2 regions of the Peptostreptococcus equinus genome follow, and region 1 is predicted to be linked to the other one. Evidence: riboswitches for the same ligand, from Rfam matches in the RefSeq annotation. Region 1 holds a riboswitch; the other holds the start of a gene.

The links. Region 1 has a riboswitch for lysine ahead of O0R46_RS05095 (Na+/H+ antiporter NhaC family protein). Riboswitches for the same ligand answer to the same signal wherever they lie in the genome.
Region 2: it holds a riboswitch for lysine, as region 1 does, so the genes downstream of both, O0R46_RS08950 (aspartate kinase) here and O0R46_RS05095 (Na+/H+ antiporter NhaC family protein) in region 1, are expected to answer to the same signal.

The regions. Positions count from the first base shown of each region.
Region 1 covers NZ_CP114052.1:1,005,122-1,013,346, reverse strand. The annotation lists gene O0R46_RS05115 (YhgE/Pip domain-containing protein) at 1-1,281, opposite strand, end outside; gene O0R46_RS05110 (ABC transporter ATP-binding protein) at 1,534-2,337, shown strand; gene O0R46_RS05105 (ABC transporter permease subunit/CPBP intramembrane protease) at 2,327-4,237, shown strand; gene O0R46_RS05100 (iron-containing alcohol dehydrogenase) at 4,274-5,443, shown strand; lysine riboswitch at 5,554-5,723, shown strand; gene O0R46_RS05095 (Na+/H+ antiporter NhaC family protein) at 5,807-7,567, shown strand; gene O0R46_RS05090 (response regulator transcription factor) at 8,061-8,225, shown strand, end outside.
Region 2 covers NZ_CP114052.1:1,782,354-1,790,578, forward strand. The annotation lists rRNA gene O0R46_RS08885 (16S ribosomal RNA) at 1-264, opposite strand, end outside; tRNA gene O0R46_RS08890 (tRNA-Ile) at 448-524, opposite strand; tRNA gene O0R46_RS08895 (tRNA-Pro) at 541-617, opposite strand; tRNA gene O0R46_RS08900 (tRNA-Ser) at 624-716, opposite strand; tRNA gene O0R46_RS08905 (tRNA-Ser) at 728-816, opposite strand; tRNA gene O0R46_RS08910 (tRNA-Lys) at 824-896, opposite strand; tRNA gene O0R46_RS08915 (tRNA-Thr) at 918-992, opposite strand; tRNA gene O0R46_RS08920 (tRNA-Val) at 999-1,074, opposite strand; tRNA gene O0R46_RS08925 (tRNA-Glu) at 1,078-1,149, opposite strand; tRNA gene O0R46_RS08930 (tRNA-Asn) at 1,161-1,232, opposite strand; rRNA gene rrf (5S ribosomal RNA) at 1,236-1,352, opposite strand; gene tkt (transketolase) at 1,675-3,666, opposite strand; gene O0R46_RS08945 (alpha/beta hydrolase) at 3,826-4,728, opposite strand; lysine riboswitch at 4,921-5,097, shown strand; gene O0R46_RS08950 (aspartate kinase) at 5,319-6,524, shown strand; gene O0R46_RS08955 (aspartate-semialdehyde dehydrogenase) at 6,547-7,527, shown strand; gene dapA (4-hydroxy-tetrahydrodipicolinate synthase) at 7,588-8,225, shown strand, end outside.

The DNA of each region.
Region 1 (8,225 bases):
TGTCTTTGCTGTAGTAGATAAACTATCTAATGGCTGTTTTATCATTGAGTCATAGGAATTTGATATATTACTCGTTAAATTAATTACATCTTGATTCATAGCAGACAAATCGTTTATTAAATTCGAATTTAATTTGCCATCATTTGCTAGCGTGTTACTTGCTTTATCTAGTTTTTTACTATATTCTATCAACTTATTATCTATTTCTTTTAATCTGGAAATAGGCTGATTTAGAGCTGTGCTATCAACTGATGCATTTTGTAAAACTGCAATTATTTGTTCGATATTTGTTCTACTAGTAGAAATAGAAGTTTGCATATTTGAAATAGCATCTTGTAACTGGGTATTTGAATCTGTATTAATATCACCAATATTTGAAAGTACATTGTTGGCACTATTTAAACCATCACTAGCATTATTTAGCATAATCTTTAATTGACCTGAATTACTTTTGGCGTTATTTGCAGCCGAATTAATTGAGCTATTTATACTATTATTAATATCTTTGGCTTGTTGATTCAATTTACTTATATTTTCTAATGTCTTCTTTGAATTAGCTATGCTCTTATTTCCATTTTTTATCAACTCTCCATTAGAGGAATTTAATTTATCTGCATTATCGATTTCCTTTTTCAACTGGGTTAGTGTTTCTTTCATCTTATCTAACTCAGGATTTATTTTTTCAATACCTGTAGATACTCCACCTAGTGCAGTAATTGATGCCTTGCTTACTGTCTCAACTAACATCTTACTTATATTTTCTTTAATCTTATTTGCGCCTTGATCTGTTATTTTAGGTGCTATTGCATTTGTTTTTTCATTTATTTTATAATCTATTTCTGCTTTTTTTACATTTTCTTGTGTTAAAGATAATAAGTTTTTTGTAAAGTCAGGTGGTATAGTAATAATTGCATAATATTCACCAGATTTCAATTTTTTTTCTGCATATTTCTCCGCCACAAATTCCCATTTAAGATTTTCATTTTCTTTTAAATTGTCTACTATTCTATTTCCTAACTGGAAATTTTGATCTCTAAAATTTTCGCCTTTATCTTTGTTGACAATGGCAACTTTTAAATTTTTTGTATTTCCATACGGATCCCAAAATGCTTCAATATTAAACCATGCATATAAAGAGGGGATAAGCGTTAGACCTATAACTATAATTATCAAAATCTTATTAGATATAATTTCTTTCCAGTCATTTCTATATATCTCAGCCACATACTTTCTATTTGGCAAAAAGTCAATATTGAATGTGTTTTTAAACTTTCTTCTCAAAAAATCACTCTCTCTTTCAAATTCTATAATAGTTAGATTTTAAACTACCTATAAGAGTATAATACAATAATAAGCTTAAGTAAATAAAAACTTTATATTTGAAGTTAATAAAAAGCTTGCTTAAGTAAACAAATTACTGTATTATTAAATTAAATAATGACAAATATATTTGTCATTATTTAATTTAGGTATATTTAAAAAAATCTGATATAAGCTAATAAAATTTTTAGGGAAATAGAGAGGAGAAAATATTTGATTAGTGCATTTAATTTAGTGAAAACATTTTATAAGTATGAAGCAGTTAAAAATACTTCAAATCAGAAGTTTAAAATCAAAAATAAAACTATAAAAAAAGAATTCAATGCCGTGGATGGCATTAGTTTTAAAGTGAATAAAGGAGAAATACTTGGAATTTTAGGACCTAATGGAGCAGGAAAAACAACTTTATTAAGAATGTTAGGAGGTATACTTACTCCAACTAATGGGAATATAGAAATAAATGGTATAAAATCCAATAATAATATTAATGAATTTAAATCTCAAATAGGATATTTATCTGGGAATACAAAACTATATGGAAAACTAACACCAAGAGAGTTGTTAAGAATATTTGGTAAGTTATACACTATGAATGAAGTGGAGCTAGAAAAATCAATAGAGAATATTTGCAAACTTTTGGATATGGATACTTTTATAGATCAAAGGATAGCAAATCTTTCTACTGGACAAACTCAAAGAGTGTCTATTGCTAGATGTTTGATACATTCACCACAAATATATATATTCGATGAACCTACTCTTGGACTAGATGTTATCAGTAGCCGCGATATAATTTCTTTTATGAAAAAAGAAAAGGATAATGGCAAAACAGTTCTTTATTCTACACATTATTTAGAAGAAGCTGAAACTTTATGTGACAGGATAATTTTTATACATAATGGAAAAATTATAGCTCAGGGGAGTCCAAAAGAATTAAAAGATAATACATATACAGATAATCTCAGAGACGCTTTTATAAAAATAGCAGATATAGGAGGTGATGTCTTTGAACTTTAGTATAGTAAGGCAAATTGTAAAAAAAGAATTGCTTGAACTTATCAGAGATAAAAAAAATCTATTTATGATGTTGATACTACCCATTTTAATATATCCAATTTTAATGATTGGTATGTCACAAGTTATGATGCTTACAATGAATGATCTGTCTAGTCAAGATATAAATCTAGCAGTTAGTGAAAATGTGCCAGAAGATTTCATTAATTATGTAAAAGCATCTGATATATCAAAAGGTACAGACGAGAATGGGAAAATAGTAATCACAAATGTATCAAGTAAAAATGAAAAGAATCATTTATCAGATGTTAAAAATGAAAAACTTGATGCATATATTAATCTAGAAAATAAAAATTACAAGATATATTTGGATACTACGGAAGATAAAGCATCAGTTACTTCGAAAGCTCTAGAAAAAATATTGGATAGTTATAAGGAGAAATTAGTAGAAAATACTCTAAAAAAGGCAAATCTCAATACTAAATCAACTCTAAATCCTATTACATTCCAAACTAAAACCGTTGCAGAAAAGCAGGAAGAAGCAGGATCAATAATAGGTAGACTGTTGCCTGTAATATTAATAACCAGCATACTAACAGGAGCTATCTATCCTGCTGTTGATATAATAGCAGGTGAGAAGGAAAGAGGTACTTTAGAAACACTTTTTACTCTTCCTATTAAAAATATAGAACTTATTTCTGGGAAATATATAGCGGTTGCAACCACAGCTATCATAACAGCACTTATGAATATAATTTCATTAGGTCTTACTATGCTTTATTCTGTTAAGATGACTTCAGAAATGTCATCCAAAATGATAGATTTTAATCTAGAAAAAATGCTAGTACCTCTTTTACTAACAATGCTAGCAATCATTTTATTCGTTATGGTAGTTACAGCTTTAAGTATGTGTATTTGTTCTTTTTCAAAATCATACAAAGAAGCTCAAAATTCACTTACACCTTTAATGTTAGTAATTATGATACCTTCATATGCTAGTATTATTCCTACCTTGAAATTAAATACAATAAGTGCAATGATACCAGTGGTTAACATTTCCTTATTGATTAAAAGTGTATTTTCTATGGAATCTACATTTAAACTAATATTTATAGTATTGATTAGCACACTTGTATTTATAGGACTTGCTCTTGTAATATTGGGGAAAATATTTAATTCAGAATCGATATTATTCGGTGACGATAAGGGACTATCAATTTTAAATATTAGATCAAATATAAAAAAAGGCAATATGCCTACAAAAGCAGATGGAGTACTAATATTTCTCTTGGAATTAGTAGCACTAGTAATCATTGGTTCATACTTGCAATTAAAATTTGGACATCTAGGTATTGCCCTTAGCCAAATAATATTATTACTAATAGTAATGCTTTATGCATGGTATATAAAGATAGATTATAAGAATGTATTTAAATTAAATAAGTTTAGCTTAAGCGATCTTTTAATTGCATTATTAATCTGGTCTATTTCTTTTGTACTTGTAATAGCTTTGACACAACTTATGATGTATATATTACCAAATTCTCAACAATCAGCTAAAGAGCTAAGTAAATTTATAATAAATAAAGAAATTTGGGTAAACATTTTAGTAGTAGCTTTAATGCCAGCTATATGTGAAGAATTATTATTTAGGGGTTTTATCCTATCTTCATTTTCAAAAGATGGAGAAATTACAAATTCTGCAATAATAATAACAGGTTTATTATTTGGTATATTACACTTATATCTTTTTAAGATTTTGCCAATAGCTGTATTAGGAATGGCTCTATCCTTAATAGTTAAAAAGACTAAATCGATAATTCCATCTATGTCTATGCACTTTTTAAATAATTTAATTTCTGTGTTGGCTTCTATGTTTATTAGTGGTATGTTATTACTATAAAAATAATTAAGATAGCTGTTAATAAGGAGGAATAATATGTATAATTTTACATTTGATGTATCAACAAAAATTTTCTTTGGTAAAGGCCAAATAAAAAATTTATCTGGAGAAATTATAAAATATTCAAACAGAATACTACTGGTATATGGTGGTGGTAGCATAAAGAAAAACGGTATATACAATGCGGTTGTAAGTAATTTAAAAGAAAATAATATAGAATTTATAGAGTTATCAGGAGTTGAACCAAATCCTAGGATAGAATCGGTTAGAAAAGGTGTGGAGCTTTGTAGAGTGAATAATCTAGATGGTGTACTAGCTATTGGAGGTGGAAGTTCAATAGATTGTGCTAAAGTTATAGCTGCTGGAGTAAAATATAATGGAGATGCTTGGGATCTAGTTAAAAATAGAAAATTTATTAAAGATGCTCTTCCTATATTTTCAGTGCTCACAATAGCTGCTACAGGATCTGAAATGGATGTAAATGCAGTAATATCAGATATCTCTAGAAATGAAAAATTAGGAACAGGTGCTCCAAGTACATTGCCAAAAGTATCTATATTAGATCCAGAATATACTTATAGTGTTCCTAAAAAACATACAGCTGCTGGAACTGCAGATATAATGAGCCATACATTTGAAAATTACTTTAATGTTAATAATGATGCGTATTTACAATCTAGAATGGCAGAAGCAATCTTAAAAACTTGTATACACTATGGTCCAATTGCTTGTCAGAATCCAGAAAATTACGAAGCAAGAGCAAATTTAATGTGGTCTTCTTCATGGGCTATCAATGGTCTGTTGGCTAAAGGTGCAACTCAAGATTGGTCAGTACATCCTATAGAGCACGAATTAAGTGCATTCTATGACATAACTCATGGCGATGGGCTAGCTATATTAACACCTCATTGGATGAGATACATTTTATCAGAAGATACAGTAGATAAATTTGTAGAATATGGCGTAAACGTATGGAATATAGATAAGAATTTAGACAAATTTACAATAGCAAATAAAGCAATTGATTTGACTCAAGATTTCTTTACTAACTCCCTTAATATACCTAAAAATCTTAGAGAGTTAGATATAGATGAAGAGTATTTTGACCAAATGTCAGTTAAAGCCACAAAGGGAAATGGTAGAATAAATGGATATGTAACATTAAATCCAGATGATATAAAGAAAATATTAATTAATGCATTATAATAAGTATATAAAATTAGAATTAATAGTAATAAGTTTAATATATTTTTAAAATAAAATTAAATTATTGCTTGAATTAATATTAAAGATGGTATATACTATTATGTAATGATAAAGAAGATAGAGGTGCAGTAACTATCAGTAGCTGAAAAAATGTTTAAAGCGACTACAGTGAAAGGATTTATTGCCGAAGTGTGAAATCAGCTTTAGGGTTTCATTGCTGGGTGTATGCAGAATATGTATGCAACTGTCACAATTTATTTTGTGGTGGGCTATCATTTGAGATAAAGCATATTTATGCCTCGGATGATATTCCGAGGCATTTTTTTTAGCCCCATTTCTTTACTAAAATTTTAGGAGGTTAATATGAACAGAACAAAATTCAGAACTTTAATGATCTCTTTAGCGTTGGTATTTATGACCGTAGTACCAACATTTGCTCAAGATATTGACGCAATTGCTAAAGCAAACGCAAACAAATACGGTATTATAACTATTATTCCACCACTATTAGCAATTATATTAGCATTTATAACAAAAAATGTGGTCGTGTCACTTTTCTTAGGTGTATTTTCAGGATGCTTTATTTTACAGGTAGGGTCAGGTAATAATATCTTACTAAATATAGTATTTTCGTTCCTTGATTTTATAAATAGAGCCCTTACATCACTTGCTGATCCATGGAATGCTGGTATATTACTGCAGGTAATGTGTATAGGTGGTGTTATCAATTTAGTTGGTAAAATGGGTGGAGCAAAAGCTATAGCAGAAGCACTTGCAGACAAAGCAAAGACTTCTAAAAGTGCTCAGCTGATATCATGTCTAATGGGTCTATTAGTATTTTTTGATGACTATGCAAATTCATTGATAGTCGGTCCTATAATGAGACCTGTATTCGATAAAATGAACATTTCTAGACAAAAGTTAGCATTTGTAATAGATGCTACAGCGGCTCCAGTAGCTGGACTTGCAATTATTTCTACATGGATAGGTCTTGAAGTAGGTCTTATACATGATTCATTTAAAAGTATAAACGTTGATGTAGACGCATTTGGTGTATTTCTACAGACTATACCTTATAGATTCTACAATATATTAATAATATTATTTATAGTTGCAAGTGCTATATTAGCTAGAGAATTTGGGCCAATGAGAAAAGCTGAATATATTTCAAGTAGAAAACACTTAATATCATCAGATTATGATGAAAACTTAGAAGAACTTGATGATATGGCACCAAAAGAAGGTGTAGTACTAAATGTTTGGAATGCAATAATTCCTATAGGAGTTTTAATATTGAGTGCTTTGGTAGCTTTCTATTATAGTGGATATTCTGCTATAATGGCTGGCGATGATAAAGAGTTGATAAGATCAGTAAATGCTTCAATGTTTTCATTAATCAGTATTAAAGATTGTTTCTCTGCAGCTGATGCTTCTGTCGCTTTATTCCAGTCAGCTTTATTCGCTTCTATTGTAGCAATGCTTATGGCAAAGATAAAGAAAATTTATACAATATCAGAATCTATTGAAGTTTGGATAGATGGTATGAAGACTTTAATGATTACAGGTGTTATATTGATACTTGCATGGTCGCTAAGTTCAGTAATTAAAGAAGTTGGTACTGCAAAATATATGATTCATTATCTATCAGGATCATTACCGCCATTTTTACTACCTTCAATAATATTTATACTTGGTGCTATTATTTCTTTCTCAACAGGAACTGCATACGGAACTATGGGTATATTAATGCCACTAGCTATACCACTTTCACATTCTATAAATCCTGATATGGCTTATGTAATAGTTGCTACTTCTGCAGTATTAACAGGTGCTATATTTGGTGATCACTGCTCACCAATTTCAGATACAACAATTCTTTCATCAATGGGAGCAGGTTGTAACCACATAGAGCATGTTAACACTCAGATGCCATATTCAATATTTACTGCTGCATTAACGATAGTATTTGGATATATACCAGCAGGTCTAGGAGTTAAATTCTATATCGTATTACCTATAGCAATAGTTGCTTTATTCGTTGGCATTAGATTAATCGGTAAGCGTACTGATGTTGATGATCCAGAATTTGAAGCTAAATTAGCAAAAGAAGGTATTACGTTCTAATTTAAAATAACATATACTTATATATCAACTTATGATATATAAGTATAAAATAATATATAAAAAATTATATAAATACACAAAAATAGCTAGATTATTATAATCTGGCTATTTTTGTGTATTACTCTTATGTTTTGAAAATAGATTGGGCTAAAGCCCGCGATGTTGGGAGACCGCTAATATTTTCTTAAACTATATTGAATTTTTTAGCTTGGGTAGTGCTAAACAATATAGTTTATAATAATCTTACAAAAATATATTTGTTGAAAATACAACAATATTTTTGTAAGATTATTATAACACAAGAATTTAATATTAAAAATATATAATAAAATACACAAAAAATTCAGATAATTTAAAAATGTAAAATTGTCAAATTTAAGTTAAGATAATTGTGTTATAATATTTATAACTTTATTTTGTATAAATGAAATAATAAGTATTACTATATTTCAGTAAAAAATTATTAAAAATACTTATTTAGAATGGAGGATATATGAAAATATTAATAATAGAAGATAATAAAACATTACAAGAGGATATAAACAAGGAACTATCTAAGCATTTTGATACTGAAACCTGTGCTGATGGTGAAGAGGGATTATATTTGATTTCTCAAGGAATTTACGATTTAGTAATACTAGACTTAATGTTGCCAAAT
Region 2 (8,225 bases), 780 kb from region 1:
TTATCTCACCAACTAGCTAATCAGACGCGGGTCCATCCTATACCGCTAACACTTTGATACATCTACGATGCCATAAATGTACATTATCATGTATTAGTAAACTTTTCAGTATGTTATCCATGTGTATAGGGCAGGTTACCCACGCGTTACTCACCCGTCCGCCGCTCAACTTAAAGATGCAAGCATCAATAAGTCGCGCTCGACTTGCATGTGTTAGGCACGCCGCCAGCGTTCATCCTGAGCCAGGATCAAACTCTCATAAAAAATTTGTTCTGCGCTCAGACTATTGTTATCTCTAAAATATCTGGCTTGGTTTGTTTGTGGTTTAAATCTTGAAAAACTATTGTCTTATCAAGTTTAAACGATTAATCAATTTGCTATTTAAAGCTTATTGAATTAACCTGCTGTTCAATTTTCAAAGTTCATTCCATTTATTAAAAGTTCAAATGGTGGACCATCAGGGACTCGAACCCCAGACCTACCGGTTATGAGCCGGGCGCTCTAACCAACTGAGCTAATGGTCCTCGTTAGGCAAAAAAATGGTCGAGGTGAAGGGACTCGAACCCCCGGCCCCATGGTCCCAAACCACGTGCGCTACCAAACTGCGCTACACCTCGTCCTAATGGCGGAGAAGGAGGGATTCGAACCCTCGCACCGGTTTAATCCAGCCTAATCCCTTAGCAGGGGATCCTCTTGAGCCTCTTGAGTACTTCTCCAAAATTAAAAATGGCGGAGAGGGTGGGATTCGAACCCACGGTGCCTTACGACATCACTGGTTTTCAAGACCAGCTCCTTAAACCACTCGGACACCTCTCCGTAGAAATGATCTATCCGCGATTCGAACGCGGGACACCTTGATTAAAAGTCAAGTGCTCTACCGACTGAGCTAATAGACCATGATAAAAATATTCTTTTAGTGGAGCTGGTGATAGGAATCGAACCTACAACCTGCTGATTACAAGTCAGCTGCTCTACCGTTGAGCCACACCAGCTTAATATGGTGGGAGTAACAGGGCTCGAACCTGTGACCCCCTGCTTGTAAGGCAGATACTCTCCCAGCTGAGCTATACTCCCATATGACTCCTAGGGGAATCGAACCCCTGTTACCGCCGTGAAAGGGCGGTGTCTTAACCGCTTGACCAAGGAGCCAAGTGTGAAAGCTCCAAGGGTGGGGCTCGAACCCACAGCCTACCGGTTAACAGCCGGTTGCTCCACCATTGAGCTACCTTGGAATAACGTGGCTACGTCCTATTCTCCCAGGCAGCTTCCCACCAAGTACCTTCAGCGCTAAAGAGCTTAACTTCTGTGTTCGGTATGGGAACAGGTGTATCCTCTTTGCTATAATAACCACATTTTCTTTCATTTTTCCGTCCCTCACAAGGACAAGTATTATATTATCATAATCATATATAGCCGTCAACACTTTTTGAAAAGTTTTTTTATTTTTTTTTCATTATTTTTCCAACTTCACTTGTATATATTGAAATTTAAGGTTTTTTTATTTTAACCTTATTGAAAAAAAATACAAAAAAATGGGTCAAGTTTATAATTAATAATAAATGACCCATAATTTTTTATAAAATATTTTTTATTTTTCTCTAATCATTATTACACTATTTATAAAAATAACGTAATAATTTAATATATTTTTTGTTATTTGTAAAATAATAGTAATTACTTTAATAAAGCCTTAGCTTTGTTAACTACGTTCTCTACTGTAAATCCAAAGTGCTTAAATAGTTCTTCAGCAGGTGCTGATGCTCCAAATGTAGTCATTCCTACTACATCGCCTTCGAATCCAACATACTTATACCAAGGCATTGGTTCCCCAGCTTCAACTGCCAGTCTAGTTCTCACACTTGATGGTAATATTTCTTCTTTGTATGCACAATCCTGATCTTCAAATAAATCTATACAAGGAACTGATACTACTCTTACTGATTTACCGGCTTTTTCTAGTTCTTCCTTTGCACCTACAGCAAGTTCAACTTCTGATCCAGAAGCCATTATTATTAAATCAATATTTTCTTTATTAGAAGCTTCTTCTAGTATGTACGCTCCCTTAAAGGCATCTTGAGAAGATCCCTTTAACTGTGGTAAATTTTGTCTAGTAAGTACTAATGCTGTTGGTCTATCCTTTGACTGCATAGCAGTAGCCCAAGCTACAGCAGTTTCTGTATAATCTGCTGGCCTAAATACATTTATATTAGGTATTGATCTTAACATAGCTAATTGTTCTACTGGTTCATGAGTTGGCCCGTCTTCGCCTACACCTATACTGTCATGAGTTAATACATATGTCACTGGTAATCCCATTAATGCAGCTAATCTTATCATCGGTTTCATAAAATCACTGAATACAAAGAATGTAGCACAGAATGGCTTTAATCCACCATGTAGATATATACCACTTGTTATTGCTGTCATACCCATTTCTCTTACTCCGAAGTGTATGTTTCTTCCTCCTCTATTCTGTGGAGAGAAGAATCCTGCATCTTTCATTTCTGATTTATTTGAAGGTGCAAGGTCTGCAGATCCTCCCACTAAGTTTGGATACAAATCTTTTAATTTATTTATAATCGTTCCTGATGTCGCTCTTGTAGCCATAGACTTATTTTCAAATTCCCAATATTCTTTAGAATCCATTATTTTAGACATATCTACATCAGCAAAATATTCATCCCATAATTTTTTCATTTCAGGATATTCTTTTGTATATGCTGCAAACATTTCATTCCACTCATTTTCTTTTTGAATGCCATTTTCAGCCAATTCACTATAGTGATTATATATATCATCAGAAATTTCAAATTCATTTTGACTTTCCCATCCTAAGCATTCTCTAAAAGCTTGTACATTTTCAGCGCCTAGAGGTTCACCATGAGCACTCGCCTTACCTACCTTAGCTGGACAACCAAATCCTATTTGTGTTTTATTTATTATTATAGATGGTTTATTTTTTTCGGCCTTAGCTTCTTCAATAGCCTTAGAAATTGCCTCTAAATCATTTCCATCTTTTACTACTATTACCTGATATCCAAAGGCCTTGAATCTTGCTTCTACATCTTCAGTAAATGCAAAATCAGTATCTCCTTCTATTGTAATATTATTTGAATCATAAAGTATTATAAATTTGTCTAGCTTTAAAGTACCTGCTAAAGATAATGCTTCATAAGATACACCTTCCATCAGGCAACCATCTCCTGTCATTGCAAATGTATAATGGTCAACTACTGGATAGTTTTCCTTATTAAATACTTCTGCAAGGTGAGCTTCTGCTATAGCCATACCAACTGCTGTAGATACACCAGCACCTAGAGGACCTGTAGTTGCTTCTATCCCTTTAGTGTGACGATACTCTGGATGCCCTGGAGTCAAAGATCCAAACTGTCTAAATTTCTTTAATTCTTCGATAGTTACACCTTCATATCCAAACATATGAAGTAGAGAATATATTAAAGCTGAGCCATGACCTGCAGATAAAATAAATCTATCTCTATTTTCCCAGTTAGGATTTTTTGGATTGTGGTTCATATGGTTGGCCCACAATTCATAGGCTGCTGGCGCTGCTCCTAAAGGTAAACCAGGATGTCCTGAGTTCGCTTTTTGAACCTGATCAGCTGATAAAACTCTTAATGCGTTTACTGCTTTTTGATTTATATTCATATATAAACTCCTCTCAAATTAATAGTTAAGATATATTATAGTACATTTATACAAATACTTAAATATATCTTTATAAAATATTTGAAAATTACAAATTTCCTATAATAAGTTTAGTTTTTATGGAAATCGCTTTCTTTTATTTATTTCTTTCTTTTTTATCTATTTTATTAAATTTTTATCTATCAATCTTAAAAAATCTCTGTATTTTACGATATATTCTTTTTTGAAATTTTTATAAGATTTACAGTGACCTTTATTATCAAAAATGATTAATTCAGTAGTTGCTACGCTTTTGTCCCGCAGCTTGACGCTCTCACCATAAGGAATCACCCTATCACTTTTTCCATGAATAAGCAAAATCGGACAAACTACCTTACATATTTCATCTAAAGGACTTATATCTTTAGGATCAATTCTACTTTTCTTTTCCATAAATTTTAATACTAGATAATTAAATGGTATTTTGGGAAGCTTTGTCCAAACATTTAAATTGTTTTCTAAATAATTTTTTAAATTAGAAAATGGGCTATCACAAACTAAGCCAATTATATCTTTATTATTTGATGCTGCTAATATTGCAGTTGAGGCTCCCATAGAAATACCATGAACTATTATAGGACAGTTAGATTTTTTCTTAGCAAAAGCTATAGCCTCCAATAAATCCTCTTTCTCTCTTTTTCCACTAGTCGTATTTCCACCTTGGGATCTGCCTTGACCAGAATAATCAAAAGTCAATATATTAGCCCCTATAGAGTTCATCCAAACAAAAAAATCATATGCTGAAAAAGTAGGACTTTCTCTATTTTCCATGTAACCATGCGAATAAACTAGTGTGAATGTTGGATTATGTGCTGGTATATACCAACCATATATTTGGTTTCCTTGGGACATAAATTGTATATTTTCGTAATCTAGTCCTAACATGTCCTTAGGGTTTGACATAAGAGCTAGTCTCTTCGGATTATTTAATTTATAACTTACTTGATGACTAATATAAAAAATAATAAAAATACTAATCATAACTGCTGTAAATACTATAATCAATAAATATTTTAAAAACATAAGGGCCTACTTTCTATTATTATTTTCGTTTGTACTTACTATAACTTATATTTTAATGTATACATAAAAAATATGTAAGAGATTAAAACTTATTTTTTCAATAATTTTCGAAAATTTAAAAATATTTTTTATTTTATTTTCAAATAAGTATTTACTTTATAGTTTTTTTGCTATATAATTAATCTCAACTTAATAAAGGATAGAGGTGCGATCGACATCAGTACTTTCAAACAATGTAGGCAAACAGTTTGTAAGGAAAGGGGACGTCGCCGAAATTGTATATGTTTTGCTTGGCATATACTTTTGGAATGATGGTTAAGAGCTGTTGTTTTGTCATTATTTAGGTAATAATGGAGTGCTAACCGGTATAAATCAAACTATTGAATTGTTGCGGGACAAATGTATACTCTACATTTGTTTTTTTATTTATAAAACCGTGGCTACACTCCATATACCAAAAAATAATGGAGTGCTAACCACAATGTCAAAAACTTTTAGACAAATGTAGGCCTCCTATATTTGTCTTTTTTTATAGGCAAATCTATCCACCAAAAATTTATATTGAGTTTAATATTAAAATTGGAGGAATTATGAAAAGTATATCAGTTTTAAAATTTGGAGGAAGTTCCGTAAGTACTATTGGAAAAATTAAAAACATTTCATCTTACTTAAAAAATAGGATAGAAAATAATGAAAAGTTAGTAGTGGTTGTCTCAGCGATGGGTAAAACGACTGATAGCCTTTTAAAACAAGTCGAAGAAATAACAGAAAATCCAGATGTTAGAGAGCTTGATTCTCTACTTGCCATAGGTGAGCAAAATACAATTTCCTTAATGGCAATCACCTTAAATGATATAGGTGTAAAATCTAGATCTCTAACTGGTATTCAAGCAGGTATAAAAACATTTGGACAGCATACAAAAAGTAAAATTGCAGATATAAATTCAGATTATTTGCTAAAACAGCTTGAAGAATATGACATTCTAGTTATTGCAGGATTTCAAGGATTCAATGAAAATCTAGAAATCACTACTCTAGGAAGAGGGGGATCTGATACTAGTGCGGTAGGGCTAGCCGCTTCTATTGCCTGCCCTTGTGAAATATATACAGATGTTGATGCTGTATATGGGACTGATCCTAGAATATATCCAGATGCTAAGGCAATAGAACAAATATCTTACGAAGAAATGTTAGAGCTTTCAGCTTTAGGTGCTGGAGTATTGGAAACAAGATGTGTGGAAATAGCAAAAAACTACAATGTACCACTATATTTAGGAAAAACTTTAGCTAATACGAAAGGAACTTGGATTATGAGTAATACAGATTTGATAGAAAAGAAAGTAGTAACAGGAGTTGCATTAGATCAAGATATATTACATGTTACTTTAACTTGTAAAAAATGCAATCCAGATTTTGTTCAAGCTTTATTTGACCAATTGGATAGACTTAGCATAAATATAGATATGATTAGCCAAATTCTAGTAAATGATGAAATCAGTATCTCATTCACTTGTAAGAATACTGACAAAAACTTTTTAAAAGATGCACTAGATACTCTAAAGACATCTTATCCAAGCTTAAATCATTCAATTAGAACAGATTGTGCCAAAGTATCTATTGTAGGTTCAGGAATGAGAGATGTCAGTGGTGTAGCTGCAAGAGCTTTTAGAATATTAGGTTCAAATGGAATAGATTTTTATCAAGTAACAACTTCAGAAATATCTATCTCATATGCAATAGATGCACAAAAATCATTGGATGCAGTAAGAATTCTATGCGAAGAATTCAATATATAACTATAATTTTGGAGGTAATTGAATGGCAAATTTTGCAATAGTTGGAGCTACAGGTGTAGTCGGAACAAAAATGATAGAGCGACTAGAAGAATCAAATCTACAGGTTGATAATATATATTTGATGGCATCATCAAAATCTGCTGGTAAAATCTTAAAATTTAGAGGTAAGCAAGTTATAGTTGAAGAGCTAAATGAACATTCATTTGATAAAGATATAGATTATGCCCTCTTCTCTGCTGGTGGTTCTACATCAAAAAAATTTGCACCTATAGCGGAAAAACATGGAGTAATAGTAATAGACAATTCAAGTGCTTGGAGAATGGATCCACAAATTGATTTAGTAGTACCAGAGTGTAACAAACCTATGCTAAATAGAAAGATAATAGCTAATCCCAACTGTTCTACTATTCAATCCGTAGTACCTCTAAAGCCTATACATGAAACTTTTGGATTAAAAAGAATTACCTATACAACTTATCAGGCTGTATCTGGATCAGGAATCGGAGGAATTAACGATTTAAAAAATGGACAAGAAGGTATAGAACCACAAAAATATCCTCACCCAATTTACAATAACGTCTTACCGCATATAGACGATTTTTTAGAAAATGGATACACAAAAGAAGAAATGAAAATGATAAACGAAACAAAGAAAATCTTATCTCTTGATGATAATGTACAAATAACAGCAACATGTGTTCGAGTTCCAGTTTTTAATTCACACTCTGTTGAAATAGATATCAGCCTTGAAAAACCTGCTAGTGTAGATGGAATCAGACAAATTCTAGAAAATGCCCCAGGTGTAGTATTAATAGATAAGCCACAAAATAATCAATACCCTATGCCATTAAATGCTACAGGTCAAGATAAAGTTCTAGTTGGAAGAATTAGAAAAGATATATCACAAGAAAATAGTTTTCATATTTGGTGTGTTGCTGACAATATCAGAAAAGGAGCCGCAAGTAACGCAGTACAAATCGCAGAAATGTTAGAAAATAAGTAATAGAAACACTAATCTAAAAACAAATAATTTCGTATTTATACAATACTGGAGGTATTAAAAATGACATCACTATTTAGAGGAGTAACAACAGCACTAGTAACCCCAATGAACCAAGATATGACCGTAGACTATGACTCATACAGAAGATTTGTAAGATTTCAATTGGATTCTGGTATAAATGGTCTGGTCATATCTGGCACTACAGGAGAAGGCTCAACTTTAACAATGGATGAAAAATTGGAATTACTAAAAATAGCTTTAGAAGAAAGAAAAAATTTAGATGTCCCAGTTATTTTAGGTACTGGATCAAACAATACAACACAAACTATAATAAATACTAGAATTGCAAAGGAAAATGGAGCTGATGCTGCCCTAATAGTTACACCTTATTACAATAAAACTAGTCAAAAAGGATTGATTGCTCACTACTTTGCAATAGCAGATGCTGTAAATATACCGATAATACTTTACAACGTACCTGGACGTACTGGCATGACAATTAGCCCTGAAACAGTAGCAGAACTATCTAAGCACAAAAATATAATAGCCTTAAAAGATGCAACTGGAGATATGAATTACTTAGAAAGTATTAAAGCTATAGTTGATGAAAATGCAGACTTTTCTTTATATAGCGGGGATGATGGTACATTCTTTGATTTTTTAGTACATGGTGGAGATGGCGTAATTAGCGTAATATC